4 regions of the Paeniglutamicibacter sp. NPDC012692 genome follow, and region 1 is predicted to be linked to each of the others. Evidence: predicted binding sites of a transcription regulator. Region 1 holds the regulator's gene; each other region holds the start of a gene.
What was found. The regulator LexA, encoded in region 1, represses DNA repair genes until DNA is damaged. The targets are predictions, from matches to a motif close to TCGAACANNTGTTCGA.
Positions count from the first base shown of each region.

Region 2: ACFY5D_RS21120 (LexA family protein) is a predicted target of LexA. The motif match lies at 5,707-5,722, and genes of this name have one in related genera.
Region 3: ACFY5D_RS02710 (DNA polymerase III subunit alpha) is a predicted target of LexA. The motif match lies at 5,164-5,179, and genes of this name have one in related genera.
Region 4: ACFY5D_RS02525 (DUF222 domain-containing protein) is a predicted target of LexA. The motif match lies at 6,511-6,526, and genes of this name have one in related genera.

Region 1 covers NZ_JBIBDE010000006.1:255,211-262,410, reverse strand. Annotated here, with positions in the region: gene ACFY5D_RS19040 (SseB family protein) at 1-372, opposite strand, end outside; gene priA (bifunctional 1-(5-phosphoribosyl)-5-((5-phosphoribosylamino)methylideneamino)imidazole-4-carboxamide isomerase/phosphoribosylanthranilate isomerase PriA) at 526-1,269, opposite strand; gene ACFY5D_RS19030 (hypothetical protein) at 1,337-1,486, opposite strand; gene hisH (imidazole glycerol phosphate synthase subunit HisH) at 1,487-2,125, opposite strand; gene hisB (imidazoleglycerol-phosphate dehydratase HisB) at 2,126-2,746, opposite strand; gene ACFY5D_RS19015 (histidinol-phosphate transaminase) at 2,844-3,959, opposite strand; gene ACFY5D_RS19010 (LysM peptidoglycan-binding domain-containing protein) at 4,071-4,451, opposite strand; gene lexA (transcriptional repressor LexA) at 4,737-5,456, shown strand; gene ACFY5D_RS19000 (ATP-dependent DNA helicase) at 5,560-7,200, opposite strand, start outside.
Region 2 covers NZ_JBIBDE010000009.1:50,613-57,812, forward strand. Annotated here, with positions in the region: gene ACFY5D_RS21090 (transglycosylase SLT domain-containing protein) at 1-671, shown strand, start outside; gene ACFY5D_RS21095 (hypothetical protein) at 671-1,231, shown strand; gene ACFY5D_RS21100 (AAA family ATPase) at 1,288-2,778, shown strand; gene ACFY5D_RS21105 (hypothetical protein) at 2,854-3,081, shown strand; gene ACFY5D_RS21110 (hypothetical protein) at 3,199-4,341, shown strand; gene parA (ParA family partition ATPase) at 4,420-5,070, shown strand; gene ACFY5D_RS21120 (LexA family protein) at 5,746-6,129, shown strand; gene ACFY5D_RS21125 (Y-family DNA polymerase) at 6,108-7,200, shown strand, end outside.
Region 3 covers NZ_JBIBDE010000001.1:616,754-623,953, reverse strand. Annotated here, with positions in the region: gene ACFY5D_RS02745 (hypothetical protein) at 1-491, opposite strand, end outside; gene ACFY5D_RS02740 (hypothetical protein) at 766-954, shown strand; gene ACFY5D_RS02735 (alpha/beta fold hydrolase) at 1,117-1,800, shown strand; gene ACFY5D_RS02730 (ATP-binding cassette domain-containing protein) at 1,867-2,586, opposite strand; gene ACFY5D_RS02725 (VOC family protein) at 2,633-3,073, opposite strand; gene ACFY5D_RS02720 (DUF6504 family protein) at 3,285-3,596, shown strand; gene ACFY5D_RS02715 (dihydrolipoyl dehydrogenase family protein) at 3,684-5,039, shown strand; gene ACFY5D_RS02710 (DNA polymerase III subunit alpha) at 5,299-7,200, shown strand, end outside.
Region 4 covers NZ_JBIBDE010000001.1:566,960-574,159, forward strand. Annotated here, with positions in the region: gene alaS (alanine--tRNA ligase) at 1-893, opposite strand, end outside; gene ACFY5D_RS02505 (hypothetical protein) at 989-1,222, opposite strand; gene ACFY5D_RS02510 (DUF948 domain-containing protein) at 1,396-1,767, opposite strand; gene rpsD (30S ribosomal protein S4) at 1,927-2,553, opposite strand; gene ACFY5D_RS02520 (replication-associated recombination protein A) at 2,795-4,303, opposite strand; gene ACFY5D_RS02525 (DUF222 domain-containing protein) at 4,555-6,291, opposite strand; gene dtd (D-aminoacyl-tRNA deacylase) at 6,541-6,984, shown strand.

The DNA of each region.
Region 1 (7,200 bases):
GTTGAGCGTCACCAGCGCCATGTCGGCTTCCTTGTCCTCGGTGAAGCCGTGTTCGCCGAGTCCGCCCTCGGCCAGCTGTGCCACCACGGCGATGTAGATGCGCGATTCGGCGAGGGCCGCGTGGACGCCCTGCTCGGTGCCGGTTCCGGCGACCAGTGCGTCCATGGCCGCCGCAAGCCTTGCGTCGATGAGCCCGTTGTCGTTGTCGAAATTGTGCAGGGGGTTCCCCTCCCCGCTGAGGTCGCGACCTTCCCAGGTTTGCCCGGCGGAGTCGGCCGGTGACCCGGCACGGGCCAGCGCCGCGGCAATGTGTCCGGGCAGGTGTCGGGGGCTTTCGGGCGCCCCGTTGGAAGAAGGTGAATTCGCGCTCATACGGAAATGCTATCGTGCGGCATGCACAAGGGCCGGTCACCATTTGCGTGGTGACCGGCCCTGATTCCCTACTGGCGCGCGGAACTGGGCGCGGGCGGCGGGGTGGCTGGTGTGGTGCAACTCGCCCGTGGATGCCGGGCGTGCGGGTGGATGCTAGCGGCGGCCAGCGACATCCAGCGCCTCGGGCATGGTGAACTTGCCCGCGTAGAGCGCCTTGCCCACGATGGCTCCCTCGACGCCCAGCGGGACCAGTTCGCGCAGTACGCGAAGGTCCTCGAGGCTGGAGATGCCGCCGGATGCGATGACGGGCTTCGAGGTGTGTGCGCACATCTCGCGCAGCAATTCCACGTTCGGGCCGCGCAGGGTTCCGTCCTTCGTCACGTCGGTGACGACGTAGCGGGCGCACCCGGCGTCCTCAAGGCGTGCCAGGACCTCCCAGATGTCGCCGCCTTCCTTGGTCCAGCCCCGGCCAGCCAGGGTGGTTCCGCGCACGTCCAGGCCAACCGCGATCTTGTCGCCGTGGCGGGCGATGGCGCGGGCGGTCCACTCCGGGTTCTCCAGGGCGGCGGTGCCCAGGTTCACGCGGGTGGCGCCGAATTCCAGCGCACGCTCGAGCGACTCGTCGTCGCGGATGCCGCCGGAAAGCTCGACCTTGATGGTCAGTTCCTCGGCGACGCGGCGCAGGATCTCGGTGTTGTGGCCGCGGCCGAAGGCTGCGTCCAGGTCCACCAGGTGGATCCACTCGGCGCCGGCGTTCTGCCAGGCAAGCGCGGCCTCCAACGGGTCGCCGTAGCCGGTTTCGGATCCGGCTTCACCCTGGACCAGGCGCACCGCCTGGCCGTCCGCCACGTCGACGGCGGGAAGCAGTTCGAGGATGGGGTTTTGCGTGTTGGTCATGATCAATCCTTAGGTTTTTGCGGGCCGCTGGCCCTGCCGCCACCGCGGGGGTGGCGGCTCAGGGTTCTCAGAAGGTCAGGAGGTATCCGGCGACCAGGGCCATGCCGGCGAGGATCCAGCAGGCGATGATCCAGGAAACGTGCGCCCGCTGCTGGCGCAAGGAAATTGCACCGCCGGCCAGTAGCCCGGCCAACAGCATGAGCAGGATGGTCCACATTTAGAGGGTCTCCAACCAGTTGCGCAGCAACTGCGCGCCGGCTTCGCCGGACTTCTCGGGGTGGAACTGCAGCGCGCACAGCGGGCCATTTTCCACGCCGGCAACGAAGGGGACCCCGTGCTCGGACCAGGTCACCTGCGGCGGGAGCATCTTCGGCTGGGCCACGTCGAAGTTCCACTCCTGCACCGCGTAGGAGTGCACGAAGTAGAAGCGTTCGTTCTCGATGCCCTTGAAGAGCTTGCTGCCCTCCGGCGGCGTGACGGTGTTCCAGCCCATGTGCGGGACGACCGGTGCCTTGAGCAGCTCCACGGTGCCCGGCCATTCGCCCATGCCCGGGGTGCGCACGCCGTGTTCGACGCCCTCTTCAAAGAAGATCTGGTGCCCGACGCAGATGCCCAGGACCGGGCGGCCGCCGGCGATGCGGCGTCCGATCCAGCGGATGGCTCCGACGTCGTTGAGCTGCTGCATGACGGCGGCGTAGGCGCCGACGCCCGGGACAAAGAGCCCGTCGCAGTTGAGGATGTCGTCGGGCTTGGCCGAGAGCGTTACCTCGGCACCGGCCGCCTCGAGTGCGCGCACGGCGGAGCGGACATTGCCGGAACCGTAGTCAAGAACCGTGACCTTCTTGCGATCTGCCATTTACAGCGCACCCTTGGTGGACGGGATGGCGTTGCCGATGCGGGCATCGGGCTCCACGGCCTCGCGCAGTGCGCGGGCGAAGGCCTTGAACTGGGCCTCGACGATGTGGTGCGGGTCCCGGCCGCCGATCACGGTCATGTGCAGGCAGATCTGGGCGTGCAGGGTGAGGGCCTCGAAGATGTGGCGGGTCAGCGAACCGGTGAAGTGGCCGCCGATGAGGTGGTACTCCTGGCCCGCGGGCTCGCCGGTGTGCACCAGGTAGGGGCGTCCGGAGATGTCGACAACGGCGTTTGCCAGTGCCTCGTCGAGCGGAACGGTGGCTTCGCCGAAGCGGCGGATGCCCGCCTTGTTGCCCAGCGCGGTGCGCAGGACCTCGCCGATGGTGATGGCAACGTCCTCAACGGTGTGGTGCACGTCGATGTGGGTGTCGCCGGTGGCACGCACCGTGAGGTCGATCAGCGAATGCTTGGAAAGCGCGGTCAGCATGTGGTCGTAGAACGGAACACTGGTGCTGATCTCTGAGCGGCCGGTGCCGTCCAAATCGAGTTCGACAAAAACGGAGGACTCGCTGGTGGTGCGTTCGAGGCGAGCGCGACGACCCGTGAGTTTTTCGGCAGACATGCACATTCCTTTTGATCAGGCGTTTAGACGAGGATGTGAAACACGGGACTGGGGACACCGATGTGTCCGGCGCAACCCCGCACCTATGAGTTTAGCGTTAGTGCCCGTGCGGACCCTGATTGAGCAGTTCTTCCAGGCGGACCAGGAATGCCGTGGTTTCGGCTTCGGTGCCGGCCGTGACACGCAGGTGGCCGGGGATGCCGACGTCGCGGATGATAACTCCGGCTTCGAGCAGGCCCTCCCAGATGTACCGGGGGTTTTCCAGGCCGCCGAAGAACACGAAGTTCGAGTCGGAGGACGCAGGGTTCAGGCCCATGCGGGTCAGCTCGTTGACGATCCGGTCGCGCTGGGACTTGATGTCCTCGACGTTGGCCAGCAATGCCTCGACGTGCTTGAGCGCGGCGTTGGCCGTTGCCTGGGTCACCGCGGAAAGGTGGTACGGCAGGCGGACCAGGCGGATCGCGTCGGTGACCTCCGGAGCTGCGGCGAGGTAACCGACCCTGGCACCGGCCAGGGCGAATGCCTTGGACATGGTGCGTGAGACGATCAAGCGCTCGCGGCCCGGCAACAGCGACAACGCGGACGGGGTTCCGTTGTGCGCGAATTCCGCATAAGCCTCATCCACGATGACGATGGCGTTGCTGGCAACGCCTGCCTCGTAGACGGCTTCGACCACATCCAGGCCCAGGGCCGTGCCCGTCGGGTTGTTTGGCGAGCAGAGGAAAACGATGTTGGGCGCCGAGGCCCGCACCTGCTCCGCGGCGTCGGCCGCGGTCAGGGCATAGCCCTCGGATCGAACACCGGCAATGTAGGTGGTGTCGGTTCCGCTGGCCAACAGCGGGTACATCGAATAGGTGGGAGGGAATCCCATGACCGTGCGACCCGGCCCGCCGAATGCCTGCAGGATTTGCTGCAACACTTCGTTGGATCCGTTTGCTGCCCAGATGTTCTCAGCGGTCAGGTCGTGGCCGAGGTAGGAGGCCAGGCGCTCGCGCAATTCGGTGAATTCACGGTCCGGGTAGCGGTTGAGTCCCAGCGCGGCTGCGGATACCTCTTCGACGATCGCGCGATGAACGGCCTCTGGCAACGGATGCGTGTTTTCGTTGACGTTCAGCTGGATTGGAACGTCGATTTGCGGTGCGCCGTAAGGTTCAAGACCTTGAAGATTCTCTCGCAGGGGCAATTTTGCCAGGCGATTTAGCCGTTCATTCACCCCATAAGTCTAGGGCGCGCGGTCCACGGCATCAGAATCAGCAATGTGGAACGGGGTAACAATCGGTTTTCAATGACGCGCGGGTCACACCCGCCGTCAGTAGCGCGGCAGTTACCGTGCCGTTGGAACGTAGATCTCGGTCCCCGGGAACAGGACGCTTCCCTCAAGGTTGTTGATTTCGGTGATCTGCCGCACCGCCTCGCGTGGGTCCAGCTGAGGCGCGAACTCGCGAGCGAGCCCCCAAAGCGTATCGCCCTCAATGACGGTGACGCTGACGGCGTCGACACCCAGCGGCACATCGGCCGAGGCCTTGGCCGGCGAAAGGAACAAACCCAGGAGCATGAGAACGCCCAGACTGGCCAGGAAGATCGGCATGGCGATCAATACGAATTTCCCCCGACGGGTCAGCCGCAGCGGCGCCTCCTGCGGGGCGTGGTAGGCGATGGGGTCTGGAACGAGGTGGAGCGGGGCCGAGAGAGCAGTGCTTGCCATGTCTTTGCCTTTCCTTTGAGTACGACGGGCCGGTGCGAGCGGGCCACGAATCGAACAAGCTTCTATTGTTCGAACACGTCTTTCGAATATGTGTTCGTAGTTCGTAAGTTATTTCTAGCACTTTTCAACGACACGTGTCCAGATCGGTTCGAACAAATCTTTGAAAGCGCCGCTTCCGTCCACTAACATGAGTGATGTGGAACGGTGAATTCACTTCATCACTCCGCACCGACAAATTGCGGAACGCGCGGGCCAACCGCCGACGATCGGGATGAGGCACAAAGAATGACGACCGAACAACGAACCCCTCGGCGTGACGCGAAGAGCCTGACCATTCGCCAGAAAAAGGTTCTCGAAACAATCCAGCGTTCGGTCAGTGCCAACGGCTACCCACCTTCCATGCGAGAGATTGGTGACGCGGTGGGCCTGGCCAGCCTCTCGAGCGTGACCCATCAGTTGAGCCAGCTCGAAAAGCTTGGCTACATCCGTCGTGACCCCCGCCGTCCGCGCGCCATGGAAATCCTGCTGCCCTTGCAGCTCAAGACCGACACGAAACTTGAAGTGGTGTCCGGCCAGGCCGAGCTCAAGGCCGCGAACGGCATGAACGTCTCGGAGCTGACGACCTCGTCCGACACGGCAATGGTCCCGCTGGTGGGACGAATCGCCGCAGGCAACCCGATTCTCGCCGATGAGGCCGTGGAGGACGTGTTTGCGCTGCCGCGCCAGCTCGTGGGCCACGGCGAGCTCTTCATGCTTAAGGTCAGCGGTGATTCCATGATCGACGCCGCTATTTGCGATGGCGACTGGGTTGTCGTACGGCGTCAGCAAACGGCAGTCAACGGCGACATCGTTGCGGCGTTGCTCGACGACGAAGCAACGGTGAAAACCTTCCGCCAGCGCGATGGCCACACCTGGCTGCTGCCCCAGAACTCCCGCTACGAACCGATCCTCGGTGATGCGGCAACGGTCATGGGCAAGGTCGTTTCGGTCATGCGCTCCATCTAGCGAAGCCACACGTATTTCAATGAGTCAGGGGCCGGTCGCAACGACCGGCCCCTGACTCATTTAATGTTTCAACTCTTGGACTCCCCGGGGAGCCGCACCGCATTTAGCCTTCGCTGAGGCGTTCGAGCGCAGCCAGCACCGTCGGCTTGTCGGGGGTCGCCCACAACGGCGGCAAGGAGGCCCGCAGGAAGCTTCCGTAGCGTTCCGTCGCCAGACGCGAATCCAGGACGGCCACGACGCCGCGGTCGTTGACAGAACGAATCAAGCGCCCTGCGCCCTGCGCCAGCCTGACAGCTGCATGACTCGCCGCCACTGCCATGAACCCGTTGCCACCGTGCTTGGCGACATCCCGGCTGCGCGCCGAGGAAAGCGGGTCGTCGGGCCGTGGGAACGGGATCTTGTCGATGATCACCAGGCGGCACGCATTGCCCGGCACGTCAACGCCCTGCCACAGGGTCATGGTGCCGAAGAGGCAAGTGTCCGGCTCGGCGGAGAACTGGTCGACCAAGGCCTTCATGCTCGATTCACCCTGGCACAGAATCGGCACGTCAAGCCTGGAACGCAGGATCTCTGCCGCCTCCTCCGCGGCGCGACGCGAAGTGAAGAGCGCCAAGGCCCCTCCCCCGGAAGCCTTGATGAGGTCTTCGATCTCGCCGATCATTTCCTGCGACATCTGGCGCCCGGGCTTGGGCAGGTGCTTGGCGACATACAGGATGCCCTGCTTGGGGTAGTCGAACGGGCTTCCCACATCGACGCCGTTCCAGGTGGGTGCGCCGTCGCCGACCAGTCCCAAGGCACCGGCGACCGGCTCAAAGGCCGCGCCGATGGCCAGGGTCGCGCTGGTCAGGATGACGGTGCGCCCGTCGAAAAGCCCTTCGCGCAACTTGCCGGCAACCGACAGGGGCGCGACATTCAGCGTGGGTTGGCTCGATTCGTCGGGCTGGACGTAGCCCTCCCCCGGGCTGAAGTGCCCCGGGCGCGAAGCCCAGATGACTTCCCGTTCCTCGGTCATTTCAAGCATCTTGGTGCACTGCTCGACCAGATACATGACCTGCGAACGTGCCATCTGCCGACCGCCGTCCGCGGGCGCGTTGGCCTCGGGCTTCGAATCGGAGAGCACCACGCGGGCGGCCTCCGCGATCTGGTTGATCGCGGCTTCCTGCTCCTCGTTGAGGCCGCGGGCCATCAAGCCCGTGGGGACGCCTTCGAGGCTGCGCTGCAGCGCCTTGGCACCCTGGTTCAGCGAGTCGACGCCCACCGCGCAATGTTTGCGGGCCGCCGACGCGGCGGTCTGCACCATGTTGACCGAGAGCGGGCGGGTCACCGAACTTGTCACCCGGTCCTGCAGCTCGTGGGCTTCGTCGATGATGACGGTGTCGAAGTCCGGCAGCACGGCCAGGCCTTCGAACGCCGACACCGCGAGCATTGCGTGGTTGGTGATGATCACATCGGCATCTGCCGCTCGGGCGCGGGCCATCTCGCTGAAGCATTCGGAGGCCATCGGGCACTTCTGGGATCCGAGGCAGTCCATCGCACTGACCGAGACCTGGCGCCACGCCTTGTCGCTGACGCCCGGGGTCAGGTCGTCACGATCGCCGGTTTCCGTGCGCTCGGCCCATTGGCGCAGCCGCACGACTTCCTGCCCGAGCGCGGAGGACGGGCCGTCCGAGTAGCCGCCGGCGGCCGGGGCATCGGATTCGATCGAGAACAGGGTTCCCTCGTCGTCGTCCGGGTAGCCGCCGCC
Region 2 (7,200 bases), on a different contig from region 1:
AGAACCAAAAGCTCAAGCTCACCCTTGCGGCCTACAACGCCGGCCCCGGCAACGTCCAGAAATACGGCGGCATCCCACCGTTCGCCGAAACCGAGGAGTACGTGGAGAAGATCATGAAGAACGCTCAACTTGAGTTTTCTTCCACCTGTGAAGCCCCGGGCGGTTTCGACTTCGGGGACCTGCGAGCCGGCGAATGGGCGCACCCGCTTCCCGCCTCACGCCTGACCTCCGGTTTCGGCCCACGGCCATGCCCCCTGTCCAGCTGCGCGGGACAACCATATTTGATGTACCACGAGGGGATCGACCTCGCCGGTTCGGAGCCGTTCTTCTACGCACCCACCGACATGAAAATCACCTACGTCAGCGTCGGCTCCCCGGACAAGCTTTACGGATTCTACGGCAACTACCTCTTCGCGCAGATGACCGAAGCCCCCTACCTGGTCTTTGAGTTCCACGAGGCCATGGATCATTCGCTGCTCGTCAAAACCGGCGACGTGGTGACAAAGGGAACCCCACTGGGAAAGCCCGGTGCCACCGGAAATTCCAGCGGCATTCATGTGCACTTCCAAATCAACGACCCCAAAACCTCCGTGTTTGATCGCCCGGCGGTCAACAACGGAAAAACCATCGACCCACTACCGATCCTTCGACAGCAAAAGGTGAATATCTGATGAAACTAAAACCACTCATGATCACCTCAGCACTCGTTGGAATCACGCTGAGCCTGGCCGCATGCAGCCCGCCCGACAACGCACCTGGACCGGCGCCAGCCAGCACGCCAGATCCAACCGCGACGGCAGCGCCTGGCCCGGGTTCCGGGGTGCACGAGGAAGGCCACGCCAATGAAGATCCGGCAAAGGTTGCCCTTGCGCTCGAGGCGGCCAAGATCATGACGACCTGGAACCCGGCCAAGGACTTCAACCGCACCGATGCAGAAATGCGCGCCCGCAAACTCATGACCGCAGAACGAGCGAAAGAAGTCATCGCCCCCGAGCGACCGGCAACCGGCGAGGAATGGTTGAACGCAGCCGCCAAGAAAGCGACCAGCCAACCCACCGTCAAAATCGAAACCGCGCACCACGAGCAAAACAGCATCGCCGTCAATGCAACCTGGCAATGGGTCACCGCAGATGGGGAGACCTGGGCAGGGGAAGGAAAAACAACGTTCTTCTTCACCTTCACAGACAAAGCCCCCTACCAAATCAGGGACTACACCGCCTCCGGCCAGTAACCCCCGAGAAGCCCCATCCATCAAGGTTTCACTCCTTCACAGAAAGTGAGAACACCATGAGCACCACCGGAAACATCATTGAAGCCACCGTCAACGCGGACGGAACAGCCACGGTCACCATTGAGGATCAAACCCACGACTTCGAGGCGACCAACGAAGAGGAAGCACGAGCCAAGACCCTGGCCCTCGTGATCGCCCACGCGGCCAGCCAGGGCGCGCCCGTGCGGGCCCTCATGACCGACGAGCAAGGAACCTGGCCCGTCAAGGTCCACCCGGACGGCACCGTGGACGCCGACACGGAAAATGTTCCCCGGGTAGTCCACGAGGAACCGTCCGAACCCACCGCTGCGCCGATCCGCAAGCGACAGAGCACCCCCGCGGACCCCTCCCCGGCCACGGAAATAGAACAGCCGACCACCAGCCCCCAGCCGGTTCCCGGCGCAGATACAGCCCCCCAGATTTCCGCGCCCGAAGCAACCGCACCCGAAACAAACGCGCCACAGGCGCCCGCCACGGGAAATCAGGCGGCAAACCCCTTCGCCCGGAAATCATCCACCCCGAACGCCAACGGCACGGGTCAAGCGCAGCAACCGGCCAGCCCCGGCACGCGTCGCGAGGCCCGCCAAAGCTTCCTGACCAAGGAACAGGTCGAAGAACCGGCCTCCAAGGGATGGCGCGGCAGCCTCACCCGCATGGGAATGCGCATGGCTCCCAGCGAGGATGAACGGGCCGAACGGGACGATGTGCAGGCCGTCAGCCAACACTGGCCAGGGCCACGCACCATCGCCATCGTGAACGGCAAAGGAGGCGCAGGAAAGACCCCAACCACCGTACTTCTGAGCGCCATCTTCGCCCGCTACGGAGGCGCAGGAGTGCTCTCCTGGGACAACAACCAAACCCGGGGGACCCTAGGCTGGCGCACCGAGCAGGGCCCACACGAGGCAACCTTGCTCGACTTACTCCCCCAGTCAGAAAAGTTATTGGGCACCGGGGCGCAGTCCGCAGACCTGGCGCACTTCGTGCACCACCAAACCCGGGACAAATTCGATGTGCTGCGCTCCAAGCCGATGGCGCTGGCACACGAGCAACGCGTGGAGCCGGCCGACGTGGACGCCATCCACGCCGTAGCCGCCAAGTACTACCGACTGATCTTCATCGACAGCGGCAACGACGAATCAGACCCCATGTGGTTGCGCATGATCGACCTTGCCGACCAGATCGTCGTGGCCACCACAACCCGCAACGACCACGCCGAAGCCGGCGCACTGCTCCTGGAAGCGCTGGCAGAGCGCAACGAACACTCGGCGAGGCTCGCCCGTGAAGCCGTGGCAGTCATTTCGCAAGCAGACCCCAAGGCCACTCGCGCCGATTTGGAACACGTGGCCAACGGCTATGAAGCCCTGGTGCGGCAAGCTGTGCAGATCCCCCATGATCCGGCACTTGTTGACGGTCAGATTTCCTACGAAGCGCTACGTCCTTCAGCGCAACGCGCTTGGCTTGCCGCGGCTGCCGCCGTGGCCAATGGTTTGAGCACGAATCGGCGGTGATGACTTGGGTAAATATATCGCGACACACCGGATGGAGTCCTTGGTGCAGTTATTTCTGAAATGTAAATTGCTTCTATGGGTAATCTAACGCGCAGCAGAGTCGGGCGTCCTTCCAAGGGCGACCGGCATGTATTCACGACCCGTATTCCCACCTCGCAGGCTGAGAAGATTTTTGCCGTTGCCAAGGCACAGGGAATTTCTGCCAGTGACTTCATCGCGGACATAGTCCTCGAACAGTTGGGCACTATCGACATTGCAGCACTTGACAGTCAAACGGAGTTGCCGATCAAGCACGCTTCTTAAATAGAAGAAGGCCCGTACGAGACGGGCCTTCACTCAAGTAATTTAGCTATTCGCCCCATGTTCTTGGCGGGACCGGGTGAATAGCTCTCACAAACACACCCTTTTTCAAGGAGCCTTGTGTCTGCTATTTTACACACACTTGCGCAGGAACCAACACCTGCTATTTACCGCAAACGACGTGTCTCTCGGCACAAAGAGACCACACGCGATGTTGTGCTACGCGCTGTGCCTACCGGTTCTGCCAGGGCAGCACACGGGAATGACGTTCTGCGCGCCTTAGCAGATACCCCAGAATTCGCCCGTTGCTACGCATCATCACGCAAGACACTGCGCAATACGCTCGGCGCGCTAATCCAGCGCGCCGACTACGAATCCATGACCACCCGCCCAGGATGGCAGTACCTATGTGAAATCGTTGGCGTAAGCCGACGGACCATCGCACGCGCACTCAAAACCTTGCAGACATGGGGCCTACTTGGCGTCGTCGCCAGCGGACGCAGCGCCACATACGCGACGGTCGGGCCAGACGGAGAACGCACCAACGAAGCCGCTGTTTACGTACTTTGCACGCCGTCCCCCCTGCACGTCGTCAAACCAACCACCTCTGATGGTGTTGAAGAATTTGGCACCCCTCCCGCCCTAGGCGGTTCTCACCTTAAGAACTTAAAAGAAACCCATACACGCGCGCGAGAAAACCACTTTGAAGGAACGGCTACGCCGTCTGAATATGAAACCGGCGGCTCCGCCGCACCTACTCACCAAACGCCCTATCGTCCAGAACTCAATTGGCCCACCCACAAAACGACAGCATCGACAAAGCAGCGTCTTTCCGCAGCTTCGGAGCTCCGTCGCCGCATTTTCCTCTTGCGTCCAATGAGCTCCAAAGATGTGGCATCCGTCGTTCGAGATTTCCTGATCGCTGGTTGGACCGTTGCGGATCTCCACCATGCCCTCGATTTCCAACCCACCGGTGACCCGTGGCCATACTCGGGTATCCCCCTCAGCGACTCCGCCCCACGTCTTAGAGGGTGGATGCGCAAGCGTCTTTCCGCGTGGCGGACGACCGCTGGCGAACCTTTCCGATCACGTGATCAACGATCGAGCGTCGAGGCGTTGGAACGCCGGGCACAAGCCGTTCGTACGACCGCCCGCTTGCGTCAAGAACGTGAGGAACAAGCGAACCGTATTGGCCAGGACTCCCCCGCCAAAATCGTGGCACTTGCTCAGATCCGAGCGTTGCGCACAAGAAAATATGAGTAGTTACTCATTTACTCATGATAAGGTAATGAGTAACGCATCATTTACTCATCCGCTCACTAAGCAGGCCGAAGGAGACTCATGAAAACCATCGCGGTACTGAACCAAAAAGGTGGAGCTGGCAAAACAACGATCGCCACTCACTTGGCCACCGCGTTACAGCACTCAGGCCATAGCGTCTTGCTTATCGATTCTGACCCGCAAGGCAGCGCTAGGGACTGGGCCGCTGTGCGGGAAGAACACCCCATCTCCGTTGTAGGCATGGATCGACCCACCATCGAGCGCGACGTGAAGAGTCTCGCGCCAGTGGACTTTGTCATCATTGACGGCGCTCCCCAGGCCAGCGACCTGGCTGTATCGGCCATTAAGGCATCAGACTTCATCCTCATCCCGGTCCAGCCCTCGCCATACGACATTTGGGCGACCGCAGACCTGGTGGACTTGGTCAAGCAGCGGATTGAGATTACCGATGGAAAGCTGCAAGCCGCATTCATCGTCTCCCGCGCTATCACGGGATCAAATATCGGGAAGGAAATTTCCGTGATCCTGGAGGACTACGAGTTGCCGGTCCTCACCACCAAGATCCACCAACGCGTTGACTACCCCGGCACTGCGGCCGGCGGATCAACGGTAATTGAAGATTACCCACGCTCAGAAGGCGCTCGGGAAATGATGGAACTCAGCGCAGAAATTGTGTCGCTCTTGAATGAACATGAGGCAGTAAGCAAATGAGTGCAAAGAGAACAGGGCTCAGCGCGGGACGCCCAAGTGTAAAGTCGGAATCGGAGAAAGCCCGCCTAATGGCAAGTCTCAATGACGTGACTCCTGCAGAGCCTATGGTTCGCGTGAACTTTGAGCTGGCCCAAAGCAAACACACCAAGCTGAAAATTCACGTTGCTCGCAGCGAACACAAAAGTATCCGAGACTTCCTCACCGCATACATTGATTCACTCCCTGATGAGTAAGTGAGTAAATACTCATACCATCACCGGCATGGCCAGAAGCAAACCGCTTCTGTACTGTTGAGACAGCCAAATACTTGCCCTTCGGCAAACAGTGTTTCTTTCATGGGAACAACCCGCGGCCCCCCGGCTTTGTCTCTGGGGGGTCGCACTTTTTTGTTCTACCCACGCCGCACAGACAGTAGCCGCTCCCCCGCAGCCAGAGCATTTACGAGCTCCGCATACGCATCATCGTATTGTTCGGCTTCAATGCTCGTTTCCCTAACGCCCTTCTCGGGGCTGCTCACTACTTCGATGGTTCCAATGAGTTTCACCATCCAAGGGTAAGGCAGAGCAAAGCGTGGGTAGCGGACGTATCCTTATGTAGAACTAAATTTCTATAAATTGGGGTGCAATGATGACTGTGCAGAACATACGTTCCATAGATGGTGACAGCGACCAAACCATGCTGCCGGTCGCCGAGACCTCCGTGGCTGCTGGCTACCCATCTCCGGCCCAAGACTACTTCCTTGGGTCCATCAACCTCAGCGAGCACCTCATCCACGACACCACCAGCACCTTCATCGTTCGCGTGTCGGGCCATTCCATGCAGGGCGCCGGGATCGCGGACGGGGATGAACTCATCGTGAACCGAGCCCGCAAACCCGTTGACGGTTCCGTGGTGGTGGCCATCCTGGACGGCGAAATGACCGTCAAGCGTCTACGCCTCACTCCGCAAGGAGTCGTACTGCAAGCCGAAAGCCCGGACTATCCAGATCTTGCAGTGGGGGAGCTGGCTTCCCTCACTGTGTGGGGAGTTGCCGAAACATGTCTGCACCGTCTGAACTAGGTGCTTTTCCGTTAAACGGGAGCTCGCAAGATTACATTGCCCACGTGGACGTGAACAGCTTCTACGTGAGCTGCGAACGGGCATTTGATCCAACGCTCATTGGCCGGCCGGTCATCGTGTTGAGCAACAACGACGGCTGCGCCGTCGCACGCTCCGACGAGGCAAAAGCCCTGGGCGTGGAAATGGGTGCACCCTGGTTCAAGCTGGAAAGCGACGCAACCTTCCGCGGGGCGGGACTGGTCGCAAAATCGAGCAACTACGAGCTCTACGGCGACCTGAGTTCCCGCGTGATGCAGCTGCTGGGGCGGCACTCGGCATGGGTCGAGGTCTACAGCATCGATGAGGCATTTCTCGGCGTCCGAGGCACGCTGTCTGAGCTGCAAGACCTTGCACGACGTATGAAACAGGACGTGATGGATCATCTTGGATTGCCGGTTTGTGTGGGGATAGCTCGAACAAAAACCCTAGCCAAGCTGGCTAACCGTTGCGGCAAGAAATTTCAGAACCTTGATGGTGTCTGTGTGTGGGAAGCCGTTACCTTGGCTGACCGCGAGCAATTGCTTGGACAGCTGAGTACGGTGGAGACATGGGGGATAGGTCCGCGCCTCACCAAGCGCCTCAACGGCCTGGGGATCTGGACCATGAAAGACCTTCGTGATGCTGACGCGGTGATGCTACGGAATAGGTTCTCCATCGTCATGATGCGCACCATCCTGGAATTGCGCGGCATACCGTGCATCCCCATGGAGGAAGAACACGAGATCAAGGACCAGCTGATTTTCAGCAGATCCTTCTCCACCCCCATCACCGACACCCACGGCATGGAACAGGTCCTAGGGATCTATGCCCAACAGGCCTCCGCACGCCTGCACAAGCACCAACGCCAAGCCAAGGTGCTCAGCGCCTGGGCGATGACCAGCCACTACAACACCAAGGACAACCACCAGCCGGCCGTCACCATTGCCCTGCCCGGCCCCACCGCAGATCCGCTGCTGTTGACCCGCGCCGCCAAGGAACTGCTTCCCCAGATCATCAACGGCATCAAATACGCACGCGCCGGAATCGTGGTGA
Region 3 (7,200 bases), on a different contig from region 1:
TCGACAAGCGTGCCGATCATCCCGTCCAGGTCCTCCTGCGTGGTGTGCGGTGTGGAGCGGATGCGCCAGAGGTCCACCTGGTGCGGTTCGCCCACATGGGTGCGGTCCACGACATCGCGCCGGTACACCAGCCCGGGAACCGCAAGCAGCTCATCGACGTCGGTGCGCCCCTGGTAGTGCCGCAGGGCGGCCGGAAGATCGGCGGAGGTGTGACTGCGCAGCATCGTGGTCGGGCTGAGGTACCTGGTGTACCTGCGGGCCCGGGTGACATCGTTTCCTTGGTATTGCAGGCTGTCGTAGTTGTCCCGGATGGACACGATCGGCGGGTTCCTGAGGATGCGGGTGGTGCAGTTCCATGATTGCTGCAGGGAGTCGACAACGCCGTGCAGCAGGGTTTGCATGGCGTGGGCGCCCTGCGCGGGATCGCTGAGGTCGCGGACCGTGAGGGAAGCGTGGAGTTCGCCGGGGGTGAGGTAGATCGGGGTGGTCATGGTGTCTCCTGGAAAGCTGCGGGGAAATGGGAATCACCCCCGGTTGGCAGCAGTGGAGACAGCGAATGCTACGAGCGCACGTGCACGTACCCACGGCTGGTACCCAGCCGGGGGTTCATAAATCGGGAATCTGTGCGCATGCATCCACGGTAACAGACGCCCGGCGCGGCGCGGCGAAAGGACTTTCCCCGTTGGCGGGCGTTGTCCAAACCGGGGCGATTTGCGCGGTTGGTGGGTCTGCCCAAAGGCGCGGAAAAGGTCTAGCGTTGGCCACATGAGCGAAGAAGCCAAGGACCCGGCGGAACACCCGGAACACGGGCATCCGCACCCTCACCACCTGACGCACAACACCGACGAGCGTGCCGTGAGCGATGTGCAAAGTTCGAAGTGGGGCAGCGAGGGCGGAGCTGTGCCGCCGGATTACGATCCCGACCTCGACGACGATGAGGACGAAGACGACTGAACCCCTTGGGCCTTGGCCTGTGAGGGGTTTGTGCGCTGGATCCTGCGCAAAATCCTTCCGGATGGTTGGACACGGGCGTTGCTCGGGGTCCCGGGGATGTTCTGTGCCGAAACCGTCCGGAGTCCCATAGCCCGAACACCAACGAATCAGAAGGAACAGACCATGAGTGCCACCATAGTCCTTGTCCACGGCGGTTTCGTCGACGGAGCCGGCTGGAAGCCGGTGTATGAGGAGCTTCAGCGCGACGGCTTCGACGTGCGCGTTGTACAGAATGCGACGAAGTCGCTGGCAGATGACTCTGCGATGACGCGTCAGCTGATCGACGGCCTGGAAGGCCCCGTGGTCCTTGTTGGCCACTCCTACGGTGGGGCGGTGATCACCGAGGCGGGGACCCACGAGAAGGTCGCCGCCCTGGTGTATGTCACTGCGTTCGCGCCGGATACGGGGGAATCTGTCAACACCCTCATTGAGGGGTTCCCCCAGGACGGGCCCCAGCCGCCGATCCTGCCGCCCGTTGATGGGTATCTTTTCCTGGACCGCGAGAAGTTCCACGAGGCATTTGCCGGGGACGTGCCCGCCGACGAGGCCAGGTTCATGGCCGATTCGCAGGTGCCGTGGGGCCTCGAGGCCCTGGGCGGTAGCGTGAGCGAAGCGGCATGGCGCGCAAAGCCGAGCTGGTACCTCCACGTGACCGAGGACCGGATGATCCCGCCCGCGGCGCAGGCCTCCATGGCAGAGCGCATCGGGGCCACCGTCGTGGAAACGCCCGGCAGCCATGCGATCTACGTTTCGCGCCCCGGCGTCGTGGCGGACCTGATTCGGTCGGCCGCGGCCGCTGTCTCCTAAACTCCGTGAGGTGAGGGGGTCCGCCTTCGTCGGGCCCCCTCACCCATGCGAGCCCGGGACTGCTTCCTAGAGATGGCGCAGGTAGCGTCCGGGCATGTTCATGAAGGACCGCCAGTTGGTGACCAAATCCAGGTCGTCCCATTCGCTGTGCCGCAGGCCCCACGGCCCGACCTCGTAGATATCGGCTCCCGGCAATGCCGCCAGCAATGGCGAGTGGGTGGACATGACGACCTGGGAATCGCCGGTGGCCATCAGGTCCTTGAGGATGCCCACGAGCGCCAGACAGCCGGAGAACGACAGCGCCGATTCGGGCTCGTCGAGTACCCACAGTCCTCCCTCGCGAAAGCGGTTGACGATGAGTTCCAGGAATGATTCTCCGTGGCTCATTTCATGGAAGCGGGGTTCGGGCCGCGTTCCCGGGTTTTGCTCGAGATACGTGTAGAAACCGTGCATGGTTTCGGCGCGAAGGAAATACCCCCGGCGGCTCGCCCCGGGGTTGCGGATGACTTGCAGGTGCTCATCCAGGATCGATTCGGTGACTCTGGTGCTGTGCTGGGCACCGGTGGAGCCGCCCTCCGGCGACAGCCCGTAGCTCGCCGCGATCGCCTCGACCAAGGTCGATTTTCCCGAACCGTTTTCCCCGACCAGAACCGTGGCGGAGCCCAGCTCCAACCCGTGTTCCAGGAGATGCCGGACCGGTGGCAGGGTGTGGGGCCATTCGTTGCGGGGCGCCGGGTTTTGCGTGCGTTCGGTGATCCTGCGAATGGGGAAACTGGAAATGTGCATGATGCCCGGAACGTTCTTTCCGTGGGAATGGGAGGAAGCGGCGGCGCTAGACGCCGGTAACGAACCCGTCCTCACCGATGCCGAAGGATGGGTTGTGGACGAAGTCCCAGCGGAAGCCGTCCGGATCCGCCACGCAGGCGCTCGTTCCGCCCCATTCCCTGGTTGTCGGGGCGCCGACGGACGTGGCACCCGCAGCCATCGCCTTCGCGTACAAGTCGTTGACCTCTTCAACGCTGCCGGCGTTGTGGCCAAGGGACATCGGGGGCGCTTGCACCCCGTGGCCCACATCCCCGTACTCTCCGGGCATCGAGGCGACGTTCCACAGGGCAAGCATGAGGCCGTGGCCTGCCTGGACGAAGAGGATTTCCCCGGGAATGTGGGAAACCTCGCGGAAGCCGAGGCCCTGGACATAGAAGCCGCGTGAGCGCTCAACGTCGCGCACGCCCAGGGTCAAGGCGGTGATCATGGGTGCTGGTACTGGAGTCATGGGCACGAGTCTATGCCCTCGGAATTGCCGAAAAGTAGATCTCAGGGCGTAAGTTGTCGTAGATATGTTCTAGTCTCACCTTGTATAGAACATAGTTTCTAATAAAATGGTTGAGTGCGCCATTGAATCCCGTGCGGCGCTGCTTCCTTGGGTCAGAATGGGTCCGGGGGCGGCGCCGCTTGGCGGTGTGGGGCGAGTGAGAGGTGGGGGCGTGGGCATTTTTACCCAGTCGATCGAGGTCGACTGCATACCGGCGGGGGTGCCGCTCCGCATGCGTTGGCAAGGGCGGGAATACAAGCTGGCCGCCGAGCCGGTGCGGTGGTTCCAGCGGCGCGACTGGTGGAAGGAGGAGCTGCGGGCCGAACGAGGCCGCGGACCGGGGCTTGTCGACTACGAGGTCTGGAGGCTGCAGGTCAGGCTCGCCGGGGTGGGCCCCCTGCGGACCTTCGAGGTCTCCCGCCAGGTCGAGACCGGAAGATGGTGGATCATCAAGATCCACGACGCCTGCGGGGAAAGTGCCTAGCCCCGTTCTCTGGCTGTTCGCCGGGGTAAGTGCGAGGCTGAAGGGCAAGGCATTGCATGGCGGATTCATGAACGCAGGAGTGGTCTTGTGGAGGAAATATTCGATGTTGCCATCATCGGCATGGGCCCCGGCGGGGAAGTTGCCGCCGATAGGCTGATCGCCGCCGGCAAGAAGGTTGTGGTGTTTGAATCGGAGCTCATTGGGGGTGAGTGCGCCTATTGGGCCTGCGTCCCCTCCAAGACGATCTTGCGGGGACCGGAACTCCGGGACGAAGCCGGGCGCACCGCCGGAATTTCGGGCGTCACACTCAACTGGCAGCAAGCCCGGGAATATCGCGACTACATGGCCAGGCATCTGGATGACAGTGCCGAGGCCGAGGGCTACCTGCGGCGCGGAGCCCAGGTTGTCCGCGCGAGAGCCGTCATCGCGGGACCGGGTCGAATTCAAGCCGACGGCCGGGAATACCTGACCGACCACATCGTCGTCGCCACCGGAACCGCGCCTATATTCCCTTCCTTCCCGGGAGCGGACCAAATCACCGCATGGGGCAACCGCGAGGTGTACACGCTCGCGGAGCTGCCGCAAGCGGTGGCCATCGTCGGCGGAAGTGCCGTTGCGCTGGAAACCGCCACCTTCCTGGTCGGATTCGGAGTGGACGTCACGCTGCTCAACAGGAGCCAGCGCCTGCTGGGCCGCGAGGAGCCCGAGGTTGCCGCGCTCGCCGAAGCCTACCTGCGAGAGTCGGGGGTGGATGTGCGCATGAACGGCTCGATCGCCAAGGGGCGAGCCGAGGGAGGGAGAAGCGTGCTGACGCTGGGTGACGGAAATGAACTGGCCGTGGACGCCGTCGTCTTCGCCACCGGACGGATCCCGCGCACCGAGGGGCTGGGCATCTCACTCGCCGGAGGGCTGCTGGATGACAAGGGGTACATGCAGGTGGATGAGCACTGCCGATCGGCCGAAGGGCTCTGGGCGTTGGGCGACGTCACCGGAATCATGCCCTTTACGCATGTCGCCAAATACCAGGGACGCGTCGTCGCCGACTGCATTCTGGGGAAGGAGCGAATCGCCGGCTACGGGGGGATCCCGCGCGTGGTGTTCACAAGCCCGGAAATCGCGGCGGTCGGACTTACGCGGGAGCAGGCCGACCTGATTGGCATTGAGACCGAGGCCGTCAGCGTGAACCTGCCCGAAACCCTCGCCCGGCCATGGACCTACGAGCAAAACCCGCGAGGGGACCTAGGTATCCTGATCGACCGTCGGCAACAGGTCATGATCGGCGCATGGGCCGTGGCGCCGCAAGCCAGCGAATGGATCCACCAGGCGGCACTCGCCATCAGGACGCACATCCCGCTTTCGGTCCTGCGCGACCAGGTCCCGCAATTCCCCAGCTACAACGAGGCCTACCTCGTGGCATTCGACAGGCTCGGGCACTCCGGGTAGGCACGCCCGGCGAAAAGAGGGCGCGGGTGCGCCATCTCATGCGAACCACATAATCCCTGATCACCGCCAAAGCCATGCGACACGAACGCACGCGGAGGGCAAATGTGTTCCAACGCGACTTGATTCGAATACATGTTCTAATATGATGGCTCTACCCCCTGCACGGCGGACGGCCCACGTTGCTCCCACACCGAAGCGACAAAAACCTTCAAACCCGCACCCAGCAAACGAAAGGGGCGCCGCGAAGGGAGGGACGAACATGCCCACGGGCTTCACCCACCTGCACGTGGCATCCGCCTTCAGCGCCCACTACGGAGTCTCCTGGCCCGGAGACCTTGTCCAGGCAGCGCTCGCCGACGGCGCCGACGCACTGGCCATCACCGACCGTGACGGACTCTACGGAAGCGTCAAACACCTCAAGGCCTGCATCAAACACGGGATGGACCCCATCCTGGGGGTGGACCTCGCAACCCTCGAACCCGCACCCCGGCCCGGCGACGGCAAGACACGCAACCCCCTGCGCGTTTCCGGGCGAATCATCATCCTGGCCAAGGGACACAGCAACGGAACCGGCTACAAGGCCCTCTGCCGCCTGGTCTCCGCCGCACATCAACCAACAACACCCGACGGGATACGCAAACAACACATAGGCATCACCCCCGGGGAGCTGGCAACCCACGCCCTCGACCCCGAGGGCGAACCACTGCTCACGATCCTGCTGGGACCAAACTCCGACGTGGGCCTGGCAACCCAACACCACCGCTACGACCAGGCCCGCACCCTCATCCACCGATGGCGCACACTCCTGGGGGAGAGAACACTACGGGTAGAGATCGTGACCCACCTCAACAACCCCGGGGAACGCCTCAGCACCGCACACGCCATCCGCATGCTCCGCTGCGCGGAAACGGCAAACATCGCCCCCATCCTCACCAACGCCGTCAGATACACCGAACCCGACGGAGCGGCAACGGCAGACGTCCTGGACTCAGCACGCGCCCTCACCTCCCTCGAAACCCTCAACGACATCCAACCCAACGGGCAAGGCTGGCTCAAGACCACGGGACACATGCGCCACCTCGCCGCGGAACTCGCCCGCGAGGCAACAAACCCCCGGATAGGGACAACACTCCTGCGCAACACCGCCGCGCTCGCCGACTGGGCACGCCTCGACCCCGTCAGCGACACCGGATGGGGAATACCCGTAGTGCCCGAATCCCACATCATCGGCATCACCGACGAACCCAACCGGGAACTCGCCGCACGCGCGGAAGCCGGCATCAACAGGCTCATCCCCGGGGAGGGCAACAACCCCCTGATGCGCCAACGCCTGGGGGAGGAGCTAAGCACCATCGCAGACCTCGGCTTCGCCCCCTACTTCCTCACCGTCGCGGAAGTCAGCGACATGATCACCCGCATGGGCATACGCTCCGCCGCACGCGGCTCCGGCGCCTCCTCACTGGTCAACTACCTCACCGGCATCAGCCAGGTAAACCCCATCACCCACGACCTGCTCTTCGAACGCTTCCTCTCCCGCGACCGGGCCACCTTGCCGGACATAGACATAGACGTCGAATCCGCCCAACGCCACAACATCTACCAAAAAATATTCACCCGCTTCGGCGCCGACCGTGTCAGCCTCATGAGCATGCAAAACGGCTACCGCGCCAGGGGGGCGGTACGCGACGCGGGAACTGCCCTCGGCATGGAGGAGGAAGACATCGACTCCATCGCCAAGCAACTCTGGCGCTTCTCCGCCTCATCCTTCCGCGACGCCCTGAACGAAAAACCCGAGCTCGCCCCCTTCGCAGACCGACTCGGCACCGAAAAACAACTCGACCTCCTCGTGGACCTCACCGAACGACTCGACCGGCTACCCAGACACATCTCCATGCACCCCTGCGGAGTCATCCTCTCCAACAACACGCTCCTGGACCGAACCCCTGTCCAACCCAGCGGACTAAACCTCCCCATGAGCCAATACGACAAACACGACATGGACCCCATGGGACTGCTCAAGCTCGACGTCCTGGGGGTACGCATGCAATCGGCCATCACCTACGCGCTCGCCGAAATCCAACGCATCCACCCGGACGCACAGGCAGTCGCCAAGGCGGGGGGACACCAAGGCAAACACCCGGGGGAAATCCCCGCCTACATC
Region 4 (7,200 bases), on a different contig from region 1:
AGCATCAGCGAGGAGCGGATGTGGTCGGCCACCATGCGCATGCGCACGTCGTCCGCGTGGTGCGGGTCGTTGTGGTCCTCGGTGGAGGTGTATTCCTTGCCGGAGAGCTCGGCAGCCTTGTCGAGCACCGGACGGACCTGGTCGGTCTCGTACATGTTCTCGACGCCCTGCAGGATCATCGCGAGGCGCTCGAGGCCCAGGCCGGTATCGATGTTCTTCTTGGGCAGTTCGCCCAGGATCTCGAAGTTGTCCTTGCCGGTGCCCTCGCCGCGCTGGTACTGCATGAACACGAGGTTCCAAATTTCGATGTACCGGGTGTCGTCGGCCTCCGGGCCGCCCTCGATGCCGTACTCCGGGCCGCGGTCGTAGAAGATCTCCGAGCAGGGGCCGGCCGGGCCGGGCTGGCCGGTGGACCAGTAGTTGTCCGCCTTGCCCATTTTCTGGATGCGGTCGGCGGGGACGCCGATCTTGTCGCGCCAGATCTCCAGGGCCTCGGTGTCCTCGTGGTAGACGGTGATCCACAGCTTCTCGGCGGGCAGGCCGAAGCCGCCATCCGCGACGGGGGTGGTCAGCAGCTCCCAGGCGTAGGAGATGGCGCCTTCCTTGAAGTAGTCGCCGAAGGAGAAGTTGCCGGCCATCTGGAAGAAGGTGCCGTGGCGCACGGTCTTGCCGACTTCTTCGATGTCACCGGTGCGGATGCACTTCTGGACCGAGGTGGCGCGCGTGTACGGCGGCTCTTCGCGTGCGGTCAGGTACGGGATGAACGGCACCATGCCGGCGACCGTGAACAACAGCGACGGGTCGGAGGAGACCAACGAGGCGCTGGGAACCGCGGTGTGGCCCTTCGACTCAAAGTAGTCGACCCACCGGCGTGCAATTTCCTGCGATTTCATTGTTCCTCTTCGGTCCCTTCGTGCTTACGGGGTATGTCTGGTGCGGTGGTGTTCGCTGGAATCGGTCCGATCCGGGCACAACACCGCTTACAAGTTTAGTGGCGGCCGTGGCCGGTTGCTTCATCCAAGCCCAGGGCCTGGCGTAATTCTGTTTCGCGTTCGTTCATTCCATCGCGGAATGCCGCGGCGACCTCGTGCAGCGAATCGCTGATGCGGCCCATCGTGCGGTTGAGCCCGTCGGGGCCCGCCAGCGACTTGGCCTCGCCGATTTTGCGGGCGGCCAGTACGCCGACACCGATTCCGATGCCGACCCAGAAAAGCTTCTTCATCTGCGCTTCCTCTTCTTCGTGTTGGACCCAGGCTGTTGGATGTGCCTGCCGTCCCCCGCCGGGCCGGAGCCCGGTGTTCTCTTGCACTCTGTCCGGAACCGCTTCCAGCGCACCCGATCCAGTGGATTTCCGGATCGGTGTCTGGGCTGAAACGGCGTTCCCGGGTAATTGCCCTAGCGGCTGCGGCGTCCCTTGCCCGAGGGCTTGGTCCCCAGGGCGGCCCTGACACCGGAGGAGAACGCGGCGACCTTGATCAACGGCTTGCCGACGGTTGCCGCCATGAGTGAGGAAAGTGCGCTGATGTTGGCGGAGGCATCCGAAACGTTGTTGGTGATGCCTTCGACCTTGCGCAGCTGGTCGTTCGTGGTTGCAACCGTGGTTGTGACCTCGGTGAGCAACGGCGTGGTGCCGTCGGACACCTCACGCACTGCGGCACGAAGTTCGTCGAACACCTTGCCGAGCTTCCAGATGGGAACTGCCAACAGTGCCACAAGCACGGCAAAGACCCCCGCTGCGATGAGTCCGGCGATATCCGACCCTGTCATGTGCTTTTCCCCTGCCGTTGGTGACGTGTGCTTTTCCACCTTACCGAATGGCGGCCGGTAGCACAGAACCGAAACATGCCGGATAGCACGAAGCCCGCGACCAAGGCCGCGGGCTTCGTGTTGCACTGCATCATTCGGATGGGCGTGAGCCCGTCGAATTTAGCGTGCGTAGTATTCGACCACGAGGTTCTCTTCGCAGGTTACAGGAACCTCGGAGCGCTTCGGGCGGCGAACAAGCTTGGCCTGAAGGGCTTCAAGCTTGACGTCCAGGTAGGCCGGGACGGCCGGAAGAACGTCGCGGTGAGCGCCTGCAGCGGCGATCTGGAACGGGCCCATCTTTTCGCTACGCTCGTGAACGTGGATCAGCTGACCCTCGGACACGCGGAACGACGGACGGTCAACGCGCTGGCCGTTAACCAGGATGTGACGGTGCACAACCAGCTGACGAGCCTGGGCGATGGTGCGGGCGAAGCCTGCACGCAGAACCAGGGCGTCCAGACGCATTTCCAACAGTTCGACCAGGTTTTCACCGGTCTGGCCCTTGGTGCGCTTGGCTTCTTCGAAGGCACGGGTCATCTGTGCTTCGCGGATGCCGTACTGGGCGCGCAAACGCTGCTTTTCGCGCAAGCGTACTGCGTAGTCGCTGTCCTGCTTCTTGCGGGCGCGGCCGTGCTGGCCCGGACCGTAGGGACGACGCTCCATGTACTTTTCAGCTTTAGGAGTCAGAGCAAGGCCGAGGGCTCGCGAGAGGCGAACCTTACGGCGGGCACGAGTGTTGTTAGCCACGAGTGTCCTTTTCTTTTAGAGCGACTGTTTATCTAGCTGGCCTCCATCGTGGAGAGTTGTGGGAAGCCGCTTCCCAATTCACTACAACCCGTGTCTGCGCACCCGAAGGAACCGAAGTTCCATTGGATTTGCACACAGGGCTTGCCAGCCAAGGACCAATCCTACCACCGCCATCAAACCAGCGGCACATCGCCGCCGGTTCACCGCGATTCGGTCCACCTTGCGCGGCGTGGTCCACAGTCTATTTTTTGCCGCGGAACTTGGCTCGGATGATGTCCCTGATGCGTTCGAGGCGTTCGCCAATCAGGCGTTCGGCTCCATTGGTCGTGGGACGGTAGTAGTCGACACCCTGTAGGTCATCCGGTGCGTACTGTTGCGTGGCAATCGAATGAGGGGAATCGTGCGAGTAGATGTAGCCCTTGCCGTGGCCCAATTGCTGGGCACCGGCATAGTGGGCATCACGCAGGTGCATGGGAACTCCGCGGCCGCGCCCGGCGCGAACGTCGGCCACTGCCTCGTTGATCCCGTTGTAGGCCGCATTTGACTTGGGTGCCGTTGCCACGTGGACCACTGCGTGGCCAAGGATGATGCGGGCCTCGGGCATGCCGATGAGCTGGACGGCCTGCGCCGCGGCCACGGCTGTTTGCAGCGCGGTTGGATCGGCCATGCCGATGTCTTCCGATGCGCTGATCATGATGCGCCGGGCGATGAACCGCGGATCCTCGCCCGCTTCGAGCATCTTTGCCAGGTAGTGCAGGGCCGCATCGACATCGGAACCCCGGACGGACTTGATGAAGGCGCTGATGATGTCGTAGTGCTGGTCCCCCGCCTTGTCATAGCGCTGCACCGCGGCATCCATGGCGCGTTCGGTGTGTTCGAGGGTGATCCGGATCCGCTGGTCCTCGACGGGCAGGCCGCCGGCGTCGGCTGCCGACCCGTCTTCACCACCGGATTCGGCAGCGGTGTCGCCGGATTCGGTTTCTTCGGCTTCCGCGGCTGGCTCGGCAGGCTCCGGGTTTTGCGACTGGGCATCCGCCGCACTCCACGCAACGCCTGCCGCGGCCTCCAGCGCCGTGAGGGCGCGGCGCGCGTCTCCCCCGGCCATGCGCACCAGGTGGTCCAGCGCGGTCAGGTCCATGACCAACTCGTCATTGAAACCGCGTGGGTCCTCAAGGGCCCGGGTGATCAGTCCGGCGACGTCGGATTCTTCCAGCGGTCGCAACGTGAGCAGCAGCGAGCGAGAGAGCAGGGGGGAAACGACGGAGAAGGAAGGGTTTTCGGTCGTTGCGGCGACGAGCACGACCCAGCGGTTTTCAACACCCGGCAGCAGCGCGTCCTGCTGGGCCTTGTTGAAGCGGTGGATTTCGTCGAGGAACAGCACCGTGGTGAGACCGCGCAGGTCGCGGTCCTCCAGCGCCTGGTCCATGACACGGCGCACGTCCTTCACGCCTGCGGTGATGGCGCTAAGTTCAACGAAACGGCGTCCCGGGGCACGGGCGATGACGTGGGCGATGGTCGTTTTGCCGGTGCCGGGAGGTCCCCAGAGGATGATGCTGGACGGACCCGAGGGGCCCGGGCCATCAACGCCGGCCAACTGGCGCAGCGGGGAACCGGGCTTGAGCAGGTGCTGCTGTCCAACGAGTTCCTCCACCGAGCGCGGGCGCATGCGGACCGCAAGGGGCGCGCGGGGGCGCACATATTCGTCGTTGTTTTCCTCGTCGTCATCCAACGCACTGAGAAGATCGTTCACTCCCCTAGCCTAGTTCAGCCGGTCTGGTGATTTGTCCATCTGACGCTTTTTCCGAATGGATGGTCAGTGGCCGATCATTCAGGGTGCACGCGCGGGATTTGTCGTGGTGTTCCGGGAACCCTGGAAACCCATCTGGCTTCTCTCAAGGTTCTGCGTGGGCGCGACCGGCGGCCCCCGCCCAAGGCCGGAACCTGCCCCGCCGGAGAATCGATGCGTTCGCACATCGGCCGCCCGGGAATGAGGTTGCTCCATCAGTCCGTAAACAGCGGCGCCGTGTATCCAGCGGTGCGAAGCTCCGGATGCCAATGGAGGTTGCGTTCGGGAGCACCGCGCGGCTGGCCAGCGCGTTCGATGAGATGTGGAACGCCGCCAATCATCTTCATCGTGATCAACCCGGCATGCACCTGGAGATGATGATACAAACAGAGCAATGCGCCATTTCTGACACTGGTCTCACCGCCCTCGAGCCATGGTTTGACGTGGTGGGCTTCACTGGTCGCGGCAGATCTGTTGCAGCCGGGAACCGTGCAGCCGCGGTCGCGCAGCGCAAGGGCGCGGCGTTGGGCCTTGTTGAATCCACGCGCCTCCCGTCCGAGGTCGAGCAATTCCCCATCGGTGGCCAACACCGCCGGCAACAGGTCGGCGTTGCAAGCCATCCGCCTGATGTTTGCTGCTGAAATGGGTTTGCCGTGGTTGGTGATTCCTGCGTCTTCCAGCTGTCCAAGAAGGCTTTGGTAGCCGATGAACACGCCGATCTTGACGTGCATCCCGCCGGTATCGCTGACGTCGTCACCCGAGAGAACACCGGCACAGGCGGCAATGACTGCGTCGAGCAGCAGTTGCGGCGAGTTGCGTGGATCGCTGGCACCCGCATCAAAGGGGTCTCCCTGCGGGGGCAGCCCGCAATCCAGCTGGCTGAGTGGCGTGTCTCGCGGGTCGGTCCCGGGCGCCATGGCCCATTCAGGGGCTGGGGTTCCCGCGGGACAGAAAACAGGAGTACTTGAAAGCGGCGTTTTGGGCCGGCCGTTCGTTGCAGCGGCGGGAGGCATTCGGGTTTGCGCGGTTGACGTGGAGACTGGAGGCAGCTTTTGCGACCGCGGGTTGCTCCAAGCCTCGCCGAAGGAGAGGAGGACTTCGCTATCCATGGGGTCGCAGCGCAGCAGGAACTCGTCGCATCCGTCCCTGTAACCGCGGTAAAACATGCCGCGCTTGGCGAGGATTTCGTCATCGGTGATGGGCGATCCGTTCTCGGACAGGAACCCCTCCCAGTCCTGCAGGGCCTTGCCACAGGATTTGGGTTCACCCGTCCGTGCCTCGTGGACAAGCGATTCCTCGATCGCGGTGGTAATGATTCGGGCGTCGGGCCGCGGCGATATGCGTGGCTGCATGCCTTCGAGCCGCCCTGCCAGTTGGGAGAGATTTCCGACATCCGCAGTACCGTCTGAGGCGGCGCCGGCCAATACCGGGTAACTGGGGCGCGGGCCTTCGGGCGGCCGGGCACTTTCCGGACCGACCGTTGCTGCCTCCGGCGCGGGCATAGGAGCGACCATCAGCCGGGCACCGGTGAGCCGGCGGCGGGCCTCTGAAACCGAAATGTGCAAGTGGGCCTGGGTATACGCGACCGTATTGCGGTGTGGAGCCATGCCCCGGCACATGACCGCGGGTGGGATACCCACGGTTCCGTCGACAAGGGACTGCGGATCGACAACCAAGTCATCGACTTGTTGAGCCGTTGCAGGGTCAAGCCGGTGGATCTGGGCGGCGTCCGCGTCGAAGGTAGCCACGAGTTGGGCGTAGGCGATGGCGCGGTGCCCTTGTTCGAGAAGGCCGAGCATGACCGCACTGGCCGCGGCATCCAATGATGTCCCGGTCAGACGGACCGTCAGTTCACGCAGGCCGAGCACGGCTATGGCCATGTCCCTGCCCAGCTTTCCGGGGTCGGCGTCCGCCTCCGGCAACCCTCTTGCTTGCGTGATCATGCCCATCATTCTGCGCTTCTCGAGGGTCTCGCGTTGCCGGAAATGGGCAACTGTGGGGGAAAGTGGTCTATCTGGTGCCTGAACAAACTGGTGTCCGCACGCGTGGAGCGTTTGTGCCAAGGTGCAGGTGGGTATGGCGTATATGTAGAGTCGAAGTTGGCATGCGGTTTGTATGCCACACCAGGCGAACCGACCCGGCATCATTTTGGTTGCATGCCCTGACCAAGGTCGATCCCATTTTCGAAAATTAAGGATGTCATGAAGGCAGTTTTGCAAGTTGTATCGCGCGCATCGGTTGAAGTCGAGGGAGAAGTTGTCGGCAAAATCGATTCGCCTGGCTTGCTGGTACTGCTCGGCGTGACTCATGAGGACACCCCGGCCTTGGCCGCAAAGCTCGCGGCCAAGGTTTGGCGCCTGCGCATGCTGGCGGATGAAAAATCGTGTGAGGACTTGGATGCACCGTTGCTGGTCGTCAGCCAGTTCACTCTGTATGGGGATGTGCGCAAGGGACGACGACCGGGCTGGACGGCCGCAGCACCCGGCGCAGTGAGCGAGCCGTTGTATGAGGAATTCATGGCGCAACTGCGGGAGCTGGGAGCGCACGTGGAATCCGGAGTGTTCGGCGCGATGATGGAGGTTTCGCTCGTGAATTCCGGTCCGTACACGCTCATTGTCGACACCGATGACCTGCCGGGATCGTAGCCTTCCGAATCAAACGTAGCGCTTGGGCAGCTGCCGTTGGCTGCGCCGACGGCAGCAGGGAACGCAGCCCGAACCGGGCGGAGAGAGGCGCCCCGGCCGCGGAACGTTCTCACGGTAGGTACTAGCGGCACAGCGAGAGAATCCTGTGGGCCACCGCGGAACCTCGTGCGGTTTCCGTTCCAGGGGTGCGGAAACCGGTATTTGGGCGCATACTGC